Regions from separate parts of the Paenibacillus sp. FSL R10-2788 genome, predicted to be linked through region 1. Evidence: riboswitches for the same ligand, from Rfam matches in the RefSeq annotation. Region 1 holds a riboswitch; each other region holds the start of a gene.

What was found. Region 1 has a riboswitch for cyclic di-GMP ahead of NSQ50_RS03195 (transglutaminase-like domain-containing protein). Riboswitches for the same ligand answer to the same signal wherever they lie in the genome.
Region 2: it holds a riboswitch for cyclic di-GMP, as region 1 does, so the genes downstream of both, NSQ50_RS20755 (thiamine pyrophosphate-binding protein) here and NSQ50_RS03195 (transglutaminase-like domain-containing protein) in region 1, are expected to answer to the same signal.
Region 3: it holds a riboswitch for cyclic di-GMP, as region 1 does, so the genes downstream of both, NSQ50_RS02420 (choice-of-anchor A family protein) here and NSQ50_RS03195 (transglutaminase-like domain-containing protein) in region 1, are expected to answer to the same signal.

What each region holds. Positions count from the first base shown of each region.
Region 1 is NZ_JBBOQA010000001.1:721,779-726,422, reverse strand. It holds rRNA gene NSQ50_RS03200 (16S ribosomal RNA) at 1-462, opposite strand, end outside; gene NSQ50_RS03195 (transglutaminase-like domain-containing protein) at 830-1,639, opposite strand; cyclic di-GMP riboswitch class I at 1,653-1,733, opposite strand; cyclic di-GMP riboswitch class I at 1,808-1,890, opposite strand; gene NSQ50_RS03190 (class D sortase) at 2,004-2,669, opposite strand; gene NSQ50_RS03185 (GtrA family protein) at 2,772-3,179, opposite strand; gene NSQ50_RS03180 (glycosyltransferase family 2 protein) at 3,166-4,146, opposite strand; gene NSQ50_RS03175 (phospholipid carrier-dependent glycosyltransferase) at 4,244-4,644, opposite strand, start outside.
Region 2 is NZ_JBBOQA010000001.1:4,654,088-4,658,731, forward strand. It holds gene NSQ50_RS20745 (helix-turn-helix transcriptional regulator) at 1-567, shown strand, start outside; gene NSQ50_RS20750 (methyl-accepting chemotaxis protein) at 689-1,939, shown strand; cyclic di-GMP riboswitch class I at 2,114-2,210, shown strand; gene NSQ50_RS20755 (thiamine pyrophosphate-binding protein) at 2,366-4,006, shown strand; gene NSQ50_RS20760 (carboxymuconolactone decarboxylase family protein) at 4,017-4,385, shown strand; gene NSQ50_RS20765 (hypothetical protein) at 4,498-4,644, shown strand, end outside.
Region 3 is NZ_JBBOQA010000001.1:542,015-546,658, reverse strand. It holds gene NSQ50_RS02420 (choice-of-anchor A family protein) at 32-1,987, opposite strand; cyclic di-GMP riboswitch class I at 2,096-2,186, opposite strand; gene NSQ50_RS02415 (hypothetical protein) at 2,577-3,074, shown strand; gene NSQ50_RS02410 (ASCH domain-containing protein) at 3,271-3,684, opposite strand; gene NSQ50_RS02405 (MarR family winged helix-turn-helix transcriptional regulator) at 4,012-4,425, shown strand; gene NSQ50_RS02400 (SDR family oxidoreductase) at 4,439-4,644, shown strand, end outside.

The sequences.
Region 1 (4,644 bases):
CTTCCCTGGCAACAGAGCTTTACGATCCGAAAACCTTCATCACTCACGCGGCGTTGCTCCGTCAGGCTTTCGCCCATTGCGGAAGATTCCCTACTGCTGCCTCCCGTAGGAGTCTGGGCCGTGTCTCAGTCCCAGTGTGGCCGTTCACCCTCTCAGGTCGGCTACGCATCGTCGCCTTGGTGGGCCGTTACCCCACCAACTAGCTAATGCGCCGCAGGCCCATCCCTCAGTGACAGATTGCTCCGTCTTTCATTCTTCTCTCAGGAGAAAAAAGAAATTATCCGGTATTAGCTACCGTTTCCGGTAGTTATCCCAGTCTGAAGGGCAGGTTGCCTACGTGTTACTCACCCGTCCGCCGCTAAGTTATTTTGAAAGCAAGCTTTCAAAATAACTCCGCTCGACTTGCATGTATTAGGCACGCCGCCAGCGTTCGTCCTGAGCCAGGATCAAACTCTCCAATTAGTATTGAAAAGAGCGATATGCTCATTTTGAAACATCTGACGAGAAAATTAATTCTCTAATTTTGGATATCACTTACGTGATTTCCTACTCACTCGTTGTTCAGTTTTCAAAGATCAAGTTCTCGTTGACGCCGTTTAATGTCTCAGCAGCAACTCTTATAATATATCATGTTGTTTTCAGAAATGCAAGCTTTATTTTTCGAAGCTTTTTATCAGCCTCGTTTGTATCGCCTGTACGCTGTCTAACAACGCTTACCTATAATACCCCAACTATTAATAGAAAAGCAACCCCTAATATAAAAATAAACAACTAGCTTAATAATTAAGCTAGTTGTTTATTTAATAGAGTTATGTTTATAGCAACGAATTTAATAGTATTTTGCCGCAGTATATTTGCTTGAGGCTTTAATTAAATCGGTTTTCTTATCACTCTTTGCAAGTCCTGCATCCACTGTAGTATCAATGGTAACCCACTTCCCATTAAGCAACACTTCGTTCCAGGCATGATATTGCGTAACGTAGCTTGTATTCCCCATTACCAACTTAGCAGGAACATCTACACTCCGCAGCATTGCGGCAAAAAGAGAAGCGTAATCATAGCAAATCCCTTTTTTAGTAGTCAATGTCTTATCGATGCTTGGAATATAATCAGTAGTTACACTATTAGCAAGAGAGTAATCATATTGTACATTCGCAACTACATAGTTATAGATCGCTTTAACTTTCTCTTCGTCTGTTGTTTTGCCTTGTACTAATTGTTTAGCTTTGACAATCGCTTTATCAGAAGAACTCCATTTCACATTCTGTACGGAGCCCAAATATACGGAATTCGAGTCACTCATGGTTACGTCTACTACTTCGGAATATAACGCTTTATATTTATTGCCGGTTGTATTCTCCAGAACAGAAACCTTATAAGTCCCATTTCCTTGTTGCAAAGGGAAGTCCTCAGCTTGTCCAGAAGCATACAAGTTATATGTATAGCTGCTGTTATCTTTGGTGATCATGAGTTTGATTCTTTTATCTTTCGGAATATCATAGTTAATACCAATAACACCTTGAGCCACTTTGGATGTAATCAGCCAGCTGGCATCTGCACTTGCAGCTTGAGCTGTACTTATCGGAACTGAAGTCATTAGGACGAATAACGCCACCAGCATAAAATAAACCTTTTTCACGGATAAAACTCCTTTCGGTAGCTGGCTGCCATCCTTTCGGGAAGGCCCTTTAGCTTTGCGTCCCTACCTTTCGATAGGTTTGCCGTTATCGTATAAGCTCTATCTGTTCTAGCTTTACTAGATATAATTGATAGAATCCATTTGAAACAAACAAAAAAAGCCTCTTCATTCGGTAGCTGGCTGCCATCCTTTCGGGAAAAGGCCCTTTAGCTTTGCGTCCCTACCTTTCGGAAGGTTTGCCGTTATCGTGTTTAGCTTTCATAGTATAATACTATCATATTTATAGTTGTGAACAAGACCTAATTTACTAGATTACCCATTATTTTATAAATATCTCCCGGTATTTGTGTTTTCTTGTCATTCACTATTCTCCTTTTGTTAATTTGGCATGAACAATCAGCCGATGCGTTGGATTCACTAGCGGATCACATGTAATCAGAGTAAGAATCTTATCCTTGTCATTCCCGTCAAGAACGGAGACATCACTCGGATCTACAACAGAAATATCGTATACCTCATAGTTAAACACCTGATCACTAGTCTTTACCGTGATAACATCCCCCACAACAACCTCATTCAATCTGTTAAACAAACGCCCCGTAGTTCTAGCCCGATGCGCCGCGATTGCAGCATTTCCGATCTCTCCAAGGGGTGCCGTTTCTTTCATATGGGCTGCAGCATGTTTCATATTAGCTTTTGTAGCCCCTTCTAATACAGGCAGCTTCAAATCAATCTTACCGATTTCAATTAGTGCGATTACTTTGCCACCGACCTCAATCTCCGGTTCAGGCTTTTCTGTCTCTTGGGGTTGGGGCTGTGCCTGAGCATCCAGAACCGATTCCTCTGCTAACAGCTGAGTAACTTCAGCATACCTGCTCTTCAAATCTGGCTGGGGAGTACTATCGGCAGTGCTTAGTTCAGCCGTTTCTAATAACTTCTCCTGCTGCCTGTCGTTGTACCATTCGTTAGCTGTCGGATATAACATGATAAGTATCCCAGCCAGTATGAGTAGATAGGAGAATTTACGCAATGTTATTCACCTCCGTATATTGTTTCTATGGTTATATACAAATCAAGCAGAAACAGCTACTTGCCTTTAAGCATAGCAACTCCTTCTGCCTGAAATTAATGTTTAAAATACCCATTTACGACTTCCAAAGAAATTGATGATCACCGTGATAAATGTAACCAGCACCTTTGAGATCAAGACTTGAATACCTAGTCTGTCTGTCAACAGATGCATTAGCAGCAGTGATATTCCGAGCACTACCAGATTCAGCACGATAAACTTGACCAGCTGCACGCGGTCGAAGCCTTCTTTATTCCCCCGGTTGCGATCACGAAAGGTTACTTTTTTATTCAAAATAAAGCTATTCGCCGTACCTGCACTATAGGAGATCACCTGCGCCAATGCGTATACCATCCCTAGTGAATTCAACAATGTGAAAATCACAAAATCAATAAGCGTATTGAGCAAACCTACGGCATTAAATTTAAGGAACTGTATGAATGCAGCACGCAAGTTCTTATCTGACATCATTGTGGTCCTTCCGGCGGTCCAGTTGTTCTTCGTTCTGGTAGCCTTTAGTCTCACTAACAATGTATAGCGGTCTATCTTTAGACTCGTCATAAATCCGTCCGATATACTCCCCAATCACACCTAACAGCATCAGAACGATACCGTTAAAGAGCAGATTGACGCCTACAATGGAAGCCCAGCCCGGAACCGTCCAGGAGGTGAAAAATATCTTTTGAAACAAGACGAAAAATAAATAGAGAAAGCTAGAGAATGAAAGGAAGAATCCAATATACGTAGCAATCTTAAGCGGCTTATGTGAAAAAGAGGTGATGCCATCTAACGCAAAACGAATCATTTTCTTCAGCGGATATTTGGTTTCTCCGGCAAAACGTTCTTCCCGTTCATATTCCACCATAGTCTGCTTGAAGCCAACCCAGCTCACCAAACCTCGGACATAGCGGTTCTTTTCTTTAAGTCCCCGCAGGACATCACATACCTTACGGTCAATAAGACGGAAATCGCCTGTATCCGTAGGAATATCCACACTTGTCATACTGCTGAGCAGGCGGTAAAAAAGCTTCGCGGTGACCTTTTTGAACATCGTTTCTCCGTGGCGCTTCAGGCGTTTCGCATATACAACGTCGTAGCCCTCTTTCCACTTCTCGATCATTTGCAAAATGACCTCCGGAGGATCCTGAAGATCAGCGTCAATAACAACAACCGCTTGACCTTCGGCATAGTCCATGCCAGCTGTAATCGCTACCTGATGTCCGAAATTACGCGAGAAGTCAATCAGCTTGACATGCTCGTCTCGTTCACAGATCTCCCGAATCATCTGGGCGGAACGATCACGACTGCCGTCATTGACGAAGACCAGCTCATAAGTATCGCCGCACTCGTCCATTACTTTTTTCAAACGTTCATAAGTATGGCTAATTACTTGCTCCTCATTGAACATGGGTACAATCACACTATATCTGGCTTTCACCTTTATTCCTCCTACAAGCTTTTTGGAGCGTTACATCCATCTACACTTCATAATAACGCTGCATGCATAAACTTATTTTATAGATTTTTATTAAATCCTAGAAAACCCAAGTAGGGAACCAACGCAGCATATCTTTCACGTAATCTCCACTGACCTGCATCCCTGACAGTACCGGGTAGAAAGCGATAAAGAGCAGCAAAGCAACGGCTACATAGACATACTGTACGTAACGGGCCTCAGGGAATTTACTATCCAGCAACTTCATTATATATACAATACCAAGAATCATAAATGGTACCATAGCAAAATAATGGTAAATAAATGTTTCTCTTGGGACAAGCATCCACGGAACATATTGCGAGAAGAAGGCGATCCAGATCATGTAGAGGTTCTTATCTTTACGTTTCAGCGTAATCCACAGCGTTGCCAGCATCGCAAAAATACCCGTCCACCAGATAAGAGGATTCCCCATAGTCACTATACTGCTGACCTGACCTT
Region 2 (4,644 bases), 3.9 Mb from region 1:
TGGCACCCTTCCGACGAGACGTACCCGTTCCTATCTGTCTTGCAGGAAGCTGTTTGGGAAGACCGTAAAGTGAAGATCACTTACCCACGGAATGACGAGATGAAGGAGCGTTTCATTGAACCTCTCGGGTTAGTCGCAAAACGTGGAGTTTGGTATGTAGTGGCACGAACCGAGGGTGAAATGCGGACTTTTCGCGTGTCGAGATTAATACAAGCTGACGCAACTTATGAATCATTTGTCAGACCTGAGGCTTTTGATTTAAAAAGCTACTGGGAACAATCGACTTTAGCTTTTAAAGCAGCACTGCCAAAATATGTAGTGAACTTAAAGGTGAATGAGTCTATTCTTAAAGAATTACAACGTGAAAGATATGTAACTATAACTTTAGTAGAACCCTCTGCTAATACTGGGTGGATGAACGTGGAGGCCGAGTTTAATGCTATAGAATCTGCCTGTCGTATCGTACTCTCTTTCTCTCCTTCAGTTATTGTTTTAGCTCCTATCGAACTAGTAGGGATGGTAAAGTCTGCTATTAAAACAATTTCCACAATATATGAGGAATTTTGACATGAATTCTAAATATCTACTACTTAAAGAAGATTTATGACACTTCTCTATAGACCAATGACCTATAAATCCCCTATAATAACACCATTACATAAAATTTAATAAGGGGGACATTTTACCAATGAGCTGGATGCACAAACTTCCGTTAAAACAAAGAATTGTTGCCGGATGTTACCTCGTTGCCGCACTGTTTGCTATTCCTGTCTTAGTTACGTTAATGATTCTAGGTCAATTTCTCGTAGGAATTATACTAGTAGTTGTTCTTGCAGGTCTGACTTTACCTGTTGCTCGCTTCGTGGAGAGAACGCTTACATCATCTTTTGATGATATTGCTAATGTATCTCACAGTATTTCGAAGGGCGATTTCACTAGCAGAGCGGACGAAAATGGCTCAATGGGTGACGTAAGCCGCTCCTTTAACACAATGATTGATAAGCTCAAGAAGATTCTGACCGATGCATCGCAGATCACCCGTCAAGTTATGGATGCAAGCCGCGGAATCGAAGATAAGAACCAGAACCTGAAGATTGTCATGGCACAAGTAGCCTCTTCTTCTACTGAGCTCGCTCTTGGTGCAAATGAAATATCTACGGATATCGCTGATATGACAGAATCCATTAAAGACATTGAGACCAAAGTATCCAATTATACGAACTCCACCAAAGAAATGAACAGACGTTCAATACATACCTTAGAACTTGTTGAGCAAGGGCGCCAATCCGTAGATACACAGGCTGAAGGCATGCGCAAAAACATAGAGGCTACACAAAAAGTGGCTGATACTATTGAAGCTCTCTCACAAAATGCCCGCGGGATTACGATGATCACCAAGACCATCACAGAGATCGCTGAGCAGACCAACCTGCTGTCACTGAATGCCTCCATCGAAGCTGCTCGTGCCGGAGAGCATGGTCGGGGTTTTGCCGTTGTAGCTCAAGAGGTTCGCAAGCTTGCTGAAGAATCTACGGCATCCACAAAAGAAGTATTCGGCTTGGTCCGCAGCATTGAGTCAGATATTAAACAAGCCATCGATAATATTGCCATCAATGAAGAGGTTGTGCAGGTTCAGAATGAAATGATCACTCAATCTGCCCATATTTTCGCACAAATTGTACAAAGCGTGCAGTACATTACCGAGCAAATCTCTTCATTCTCTGCGGAGAGTGATCTTATGCTAGAAAGTGCCTTGAAAATTTCCAGTGCAATTGAGAATATCTCAGCAATCACCGAAGAAACTGCTGCTGGCACGGAAGAGGTATCGGCGGCTATGAATGAACAGATTAATGCCCTGCAGTCTGTTGCAGAAGAAACGGAAAAAATGACCCAGGCCGTATTTAATCTGCAAAAAACCATTCATATCTTTAAATTCTAGTTCAAAACTATCAACTGCCACCTAAGCTGAGTCTTAGGTGGCAGTTTTTTTCGCGAGGCAAAACTTCATCTCTTGGACAAGACTTTCGTCAAATTTCGAGTTTTTTTAGCGGATTATGTTGACAAAAATTAATGAGGAATATATTGTAAAGGAAAATTATTCTTATCAACTATAAATTAATATTGGCAAAATCCTCGAAAGAGGATGACGCAAAACCATGGATCTACAGCCTCATTTTTTCGTTTGAGGCCATGATTGCCAGGTTGCAGAGGAACCAGGACGGCTGAACTATTGTTCAGTCTTAGCGGTGCCTTATGCCACCAACCTGTGCTTACTATAGAGCACAGGTTTTTACTTTTTGAGTATATTGATCTATCGTATCTATTCGGTAGATTAATAACTAATATATATCAAAAAACTTGTGAGGTGTTTCTTTTGAAGACAGTCGCAGATTACATGGCGGAAGCACTACGTAACCTTGGAGTCACCCATTCTTTTGGGATCATTGGCAAATCCATTTGTCCAATAGTTCTAAAGATGGTGGATTACGGTATTGAATTTATTCCCGGCAGACATGAAGCAAGCTCCGGATTCGAAGCAGCAGGGTATGCGCTGAAAACGGGTAACCTAGGCGTAGCATTTGGTACTTCGGGTCCTGGGGGAACTAACCTGCTTACAGCAGCAGCACATGCGAAAGCTAACAACCTACCTGTCCTATTTATTACCGGCCACCAATCCATTACAGAGCTTGGAATTCCTCAATGTCAGGACTCCACCTCTTTTCTGGCTGATTTAGCTGATATGTTCAAACCTGCCACCTTGTTCAGTAAATTGGTTGAACGTGGGGATCACTTTGGTACTATTTTTAATCATGCGATTTCTGTGGCCCTGACCAAACGGGGTCCTGTTCATCTTTGTATTCCTTTTGATGTACAAACTGAAGTATTGGAAGAATGCAATATAGTAATCCCAGAAAGAGAATCTCTAATTAGTCAAGCTAATATCGATAGAGTCATCGATGCTATTCAAGCTGCTAAGAATCCTTTGATTATTGCGGGTAAAGGAATTAACCGCTCCGGAGCACATAAAGAGCTTGTTCAACTCGCAGAAACTTTTAATATTCCTGTAGTAACATCTCCAGGTGGAAAAGGGGCTATAGTCTGGGATCACCCACTCTATCATGGTCCTATTGGCGTTGGCGGTTCGACCCACGGGGACGATTTATTGAATAAAAGCGATTTATTTATAGTGCTTGGATCACGTTTAAGTGATATGACCATCTGTAATCTTAAACGGGAGAATCATCCAGCAACTTTAATTCAATTTGATATTGATCCAACCTTTGTCGGAAAAATACTATTGTCCAAAACGATACCGGTCACTGGGGACCTGCGCGATAATTTGGTGCACTGCCTAAATCATATTGACCCAAACACAATCACCAAACGTGAGGCTTTGGCCGATGCGGATTATTCAGAAGAGCTTCCAACCCTCAAGAATCTTTCCCTTGCTTCGGTAATGAGCACTTTAAGTGATTTGATCCCTTATAATAATTCAATTTTCGTTGATGATGGAAGTCATGGATTCCACGCTGCAAAATGGTACAAGGTTAAGAAACCGGGCAGCTTTGTTTTTGATGCGTATTTTGCTTGCATGGGTAATTCGATCGGCATGGCTATTGGTGCAAAAGTTGCTGCTCCTGAAGAAACTATCCTCTGCATTACAGGTGATGGTTGTTTCATGATGCTCGGCGCTGAGATTAACACCGCTGTCTGCAAAGATATCCCTGTCATCTTTATCGTGGTCAATAATAAGCAACTAGATATGGCTCTTAAGGGTATGGAGAAAACCACAGGTCGTATCGATGGAACTCTATATGAAGTACCAATGGACGCCGTAAAATTCGCTGAATCTCTAGGTGCTAAAGGCTACAAATGTGAGAATGCGGATGAATTCACAGCTGCAATTAAAGATGCGGTAGCTCTAAACCATGTTGCCGTTATTGAACTACTAACAGACCGTGATGAAGTCCCTCCGACTGCACACCGTACTTTGAACCTAAACTAGGAGGCTAACCATGAAGGAAAATATCAACAGTGGTCTCAACCACTTCACGAATCTATCAGGAGACTATGGCGCAAAAGCACTAGCTCCAATTAAAGACCACTTCCCTGACTTGGCTGAATTTATTATGGGGAATGCCTATGGCGATATTTTTCAACGTAATACTATAGCCCCTGACTGGAAGGAAATCGCAGTCATTTCATCTTTAATTTCAATGGGTCAATTCGAACAGTTGGGCGTTCATTATGTCATGGCCCTTCGTGTTGGAGTTACCGTAGAACAGCTTAAAGGTATTCTATTACACTTAGTACCCGTTATAGGGGCACCTAGAATCATTACAGCTTTTAATATCCTGCTTGCAACCATAGAAGAAATCCAATAACCCAACAGTTCGACAACAATATACAAAATTCGACTTTATTATTGCATACACTTGAAAAATATGCCTATAATAGAGTCGGAATATCCCATTACTTGCTGTATAGTGTCGAATTTTGACTTTTATAAAACAGCTAAATGGATATACATGGCTGGATATTGCAGTCGAACTGTTTTGGACAAATTCAATCTATGGGAGAGATTTAGGCATGGGAAGTTTCGTTTTGAAGACAGACACTACAAACAAGGTTATTAACATTGAG
Region 3 (4,644 bases), 180 kb from region 1:
AAAGCGACTCTATGTTGTGCTCTACCGTTTATTATTTATTCTTTTTGGAGAACTTGGTTCTCATTAATAATCCGATAAGTGCAAAACCTAAACCTGCTACATAGTAAGGTGCAGGACTTGATTCACCCGTTTTTGGCAATTCCTTCACAGGTGGCTTACCTAATGGGATCGTATCGTCCACTACGATGATTTCATCAGGTGTTGGTGTTGGCGTTGGTGTCACTGCCGGTACCGGGCCTAATGGGATCTCATCATCATCAACAAGTACTTCTGTGCTATTCGACGGTGTTGGTACTGGCGCTGGTGTCGGCGAAGCTACAGGCCCAAGCGGCACAGGATCTTCTGCAAGAACTATAGTGCCAATTACGGATGATGGCGTTGGTGTCGGGAACACCGAAGTCTCTGGTGTCGACGTTGGTGTTGCTTCTGGTGTTACTGTCGGTGTCGGTGTTGCTTCAGGCGTTACCGTCGGTGTCGGTGTTACCTCTGGCGTTACCGTCGGTGTCGGTGTTACCTCTGGCGTTACCGTCGGTGTCGGTGTTGCTTCTGGTGTTACCGTCGGTGTCGGTGTTGCTTCTGGCGTTGGCGTTGGTGTCGGCGTCACTGTTGGCGTCGGCGTTGGTGTTGGCGTCGGCGTTGGTGTCACTGTTGGCGTTGGCGTCGGCGTTGGTGTCACTGTTGGCGTTGGCGTCGGCGTTGGTGTCACTGTTGGCGTTGGCGTCGGCGTTGGTGTCACTGTCGGCGTCGGTGTTGGCGTTGGTGTCACTGTCGGCGTCGGTGTTGGCGTCGGCGTCGGCGTTGGTGTCACTGTCGGCGTCGGTGTTGGCGTCGGCGTCGGCGTTGGTGTCACTGTCGGCGTCGGTGTCGGCGTTGGTGTCACTGTCGGCGTCGGTGTTGGCGTCGGCGTCGGCGTCGGCGTTGGCGTCGGCGTCGGCGTTGGTGTCACTGTCGGCGTTGGCGTTGGCGTTGGTGTCACTGTCGGCGTTGGCGTTGGTGTCACTGTTGGCGTTGGCGTTGGTGTCACTGTTGGCGTTGGCGTTGGTGTCACTGTTGGCGTTGGCGTTGGTGTCACTGTTGGCGTTGGCGTTGGTGTCACTGTTGGCGTTGGTGTCGGCGTTGGTCCAGGTTCATCACCATCGTATGGATAGTGGTGAAATTCACCACCACCAGTCCCTTTGAGTGAAGCCGCCACTAAAGTACCGTTAATCTGACCATTAATAAAATCAACATGAGCATAGGGGGCAAGTATGCTTCCCATTACACCTATGCCTGCCATATCAAGATACGCAGCTTGGCTAAAGTTAAGCAAAATTTTCTTGCTGTTCAACACGTTATTAGGTAGAAATCCGAAGTTTTTCATTTTTACGTTAGAACCATCAATATTAATAATTGCTGTAGATCCTGAAGGAACATTTATTGTAATTCCATAGGTATTAGAGACGTTATCTCCTGGAACATTAAAAACATTGACCGCAGGATCTGTACCTGTCAGGGTAAGACTGCCATATTGGTACACTGTTGTTCCATTCGCCGGCAATGCTGCAAGTTCTGCTGATTTGTCCTTCAAAGACTGACCTACGGCTGAAAAGTCAATCGTACTCCCCTGTCTTTTTGTACCTCCCTTGAGGAGCGTTACATTCCCTGAAAAATCTCCCCCGTGCACGATATTCCCATAAACAGTACCTCCGTTGAAAGTAAGATTCCCTCCAACAACAAGTGTGTCAGTCAAGGAAACCTCAGCAGCGGTCAACCTATCTCCAACACTATAGTTGGTTAAGTTAACGTTACCTCCAGCAGCAAACCTTCCTTCCGTATCCGAAACCGTTGTTATATCCCCTAGAATAAACACGTTGTAGACCCCTGCAATTCCCAATGTAGAAGAACTACTAGCTCCAGCAACTCCAGCTCCTAATGAGGAAAGCCCACTACCTACCGTCAAAATCCCAGCTAATACAAGCGAGAGTAACGGTCTTATTCTTCTTTTCAAATGGCACACCTCCTAAAACTATGATTTATATTAATCAGAATAATTACCAGAAACTCTAAAGGACCTAACAACAAAAAAGACCGCCAAAAAGAAGTGGAATTCCCTTCTCATGGCAGTCGGACGGTCATTGTGCCTTTAAGACACTTTAGACTCCTGGACTTTGCGTCCCGCCCTTTCAGACGGTTTGCTATTATCATGACTATATATATGTATTACACTGCAAGTCCAGAACTGGTAGCCGAAGCATTCTCTCCAATAACCGTCTATGACTTTTAATACTTTTTGAATTAATAACAGTTTAGCGCCCGACACCCACAATTGTCAATCAATTCCTTTCGATGATCCCCCTCATTATTACCATACAAAAAAAGCGCCTAAAGGCGCTTCGCATAAGGTTTTTCATTAAATTTTAAAGTAACTGTATATAGCCCAATATGGATATCCATAAGGGAACACTCAGAATTAAACCAAAAAAAAATCCACGCTGGAGGCTGCCCTCTTTTTCCATCATAATTCTCCTTTATGTGCGTCCGATACATTAATTTTTATTATTACAATTTTAATATAATTTATTCTTCGTTATTTAGTTGTGAATTTAATCACATTGGATAAGCTGTTTAGAAATACCATTGATTATTTTTGGAATGTCGGGGTAGAATACGAATATACGTTCCTATTAGAGGTGATGAGATTCATGCATAGAGCAGAAAGCAGGGACAACATGCTGGTGAAATCTTATTTATTGCTTCCGATGATTTTATCAGCTTTCGAACGGGACTCCGCCATTTTATCTACACACTTACGAACACCCGCCCCTTATCTGGAGGTGCTTGGAACAGCTGCTGCAGTAGCTACAACAGATCTAAGGGATGTTCGTGCAGAAATGAGAAGACGGGGAATCAAGGTGTATGAGCAAAACAGACTTAATACGGGAATTGAAGCCAAGTATATATGTCGTGGCTATCACGAACGAATGCTGCTGTTGAATGACATTGTTGCGGCTCAGGCTGCCATCCATATGCGCAGATACCTAGGGCTGGATATTTCCTCTTTTAAGAGTTACGAAGAACAGTTTCAAATTAAATAAAGCTGTATAGAAGCCGCTCTACTCTCCCCCCATCAATTAGCGAACAAAAAAATAGGCCTTACCATGGGAGTTGGCAAGACCTGAGAGAGATATACCACAAAACACTGGGGGGTGTTTGGTGTCTTCAATATATACCTCGAACCTGAAAAAAAGCTGATAGGCACATAAAAATTACATTAAAAATATCATTCGCCGTTCAGAAGTGATTAGAGTGCTCCCACAAGCTTAGCCGACCTTTAGCTGGAATTGGATGGCTTAATGGATGAACCCCTTCAAGCTTCCAGGCAAACCGTCCTTCGCTATAGTCGCCAAAATCATATTCGTTCCCATTGATCCATTCCCTTAAATCCACCTCTGGAGTAACCACATAACATCCCGCGAGCTGACCTGTAGCAATAATAGCTCCTGTCGGCAAATTATTTGCTGTATAGCCATGTTTCGCCAATACTGATTTGTACGGTTCCTGTTCACAAATCTTTTTGTCAATCCTCATTCCGGCATGAATGCCTAACTCGCCGCGGTAGGCTGTTCTCCATGAACGAGTTTCAAACTCTTTTTCACCAAGAGCAATTAAGGTCGCCCAAGGCTGCCGTATTGTTATACACCGCATGATATCTATCCCCTTTGTTTATGTTGGACGTTTGTCACGGATGTCACGGATCTCGATCTCGCGTTGTGTAATCTTGCTCTCCTAGACTTGATAAATAATCCCAACCGTTTGGTCGATACTCATTTCCATGATTGATCGCCTCTAAAAATAAGAACATTCATTTTTATTATATACAAACAAAAGTTCTAAATATCAATATTATTGACATTCACCTGTAACTCCCCACAATTTAAACAAATAAAATAATTAAAATTGATAAAGGAGAATATAGTTTGTATACTAATCAAGTAGTTAGTGTGCAAACTATTTAAAGAGAGGAATTAATTTATGGACAACCCAGGACAGTTATTAATAAGAGTAAGTCTTGAAATGAAAAAAAGCTTAACAAAAAAACTTTCACTTTATAATGTAACAGCTCCTCAATGGGCAGTATTAAAAGATATATCTATTCATTTAGAAGGAACAACTCCAGCTATGATTGCAGAGCGAACTTACTCGGATCGCCCTACAATAACGGGTATACTCGAGCGACTTAAAGCAAAAGGACTTCTGGACATTAGAGATAATCCAAATGATAAACGATCAAATCTTGTATTTATTACAGATTCGGGAATGATAATTAAGAGTCAAATAGAAGTTCTTAGTGACGAAATCATGGATAACGCACTTAAAAATATTTCTGAACAAGAAATGTCCACGTTTATGAACGTGCTTAAAATGATCTATTTAAATATTAGTTAGGGAAGTGAGACTTATGATTCTAATCACAGGGGCAACCGGTAATGTAGGACGTGAAGTGGTTAACGAACTAAGGAAAAGTGAAACACCTTTTAAAATTGCCTCCCATCGAAAAGACAGTGAGTATGTTTATTTTGATTTTGAAAATGCTGATTCTTTTCGTCCAGCGTTAACAGGAGTGAAAAAATTATTTTTACTGCGCCCTCCTCATATAGCTGACGC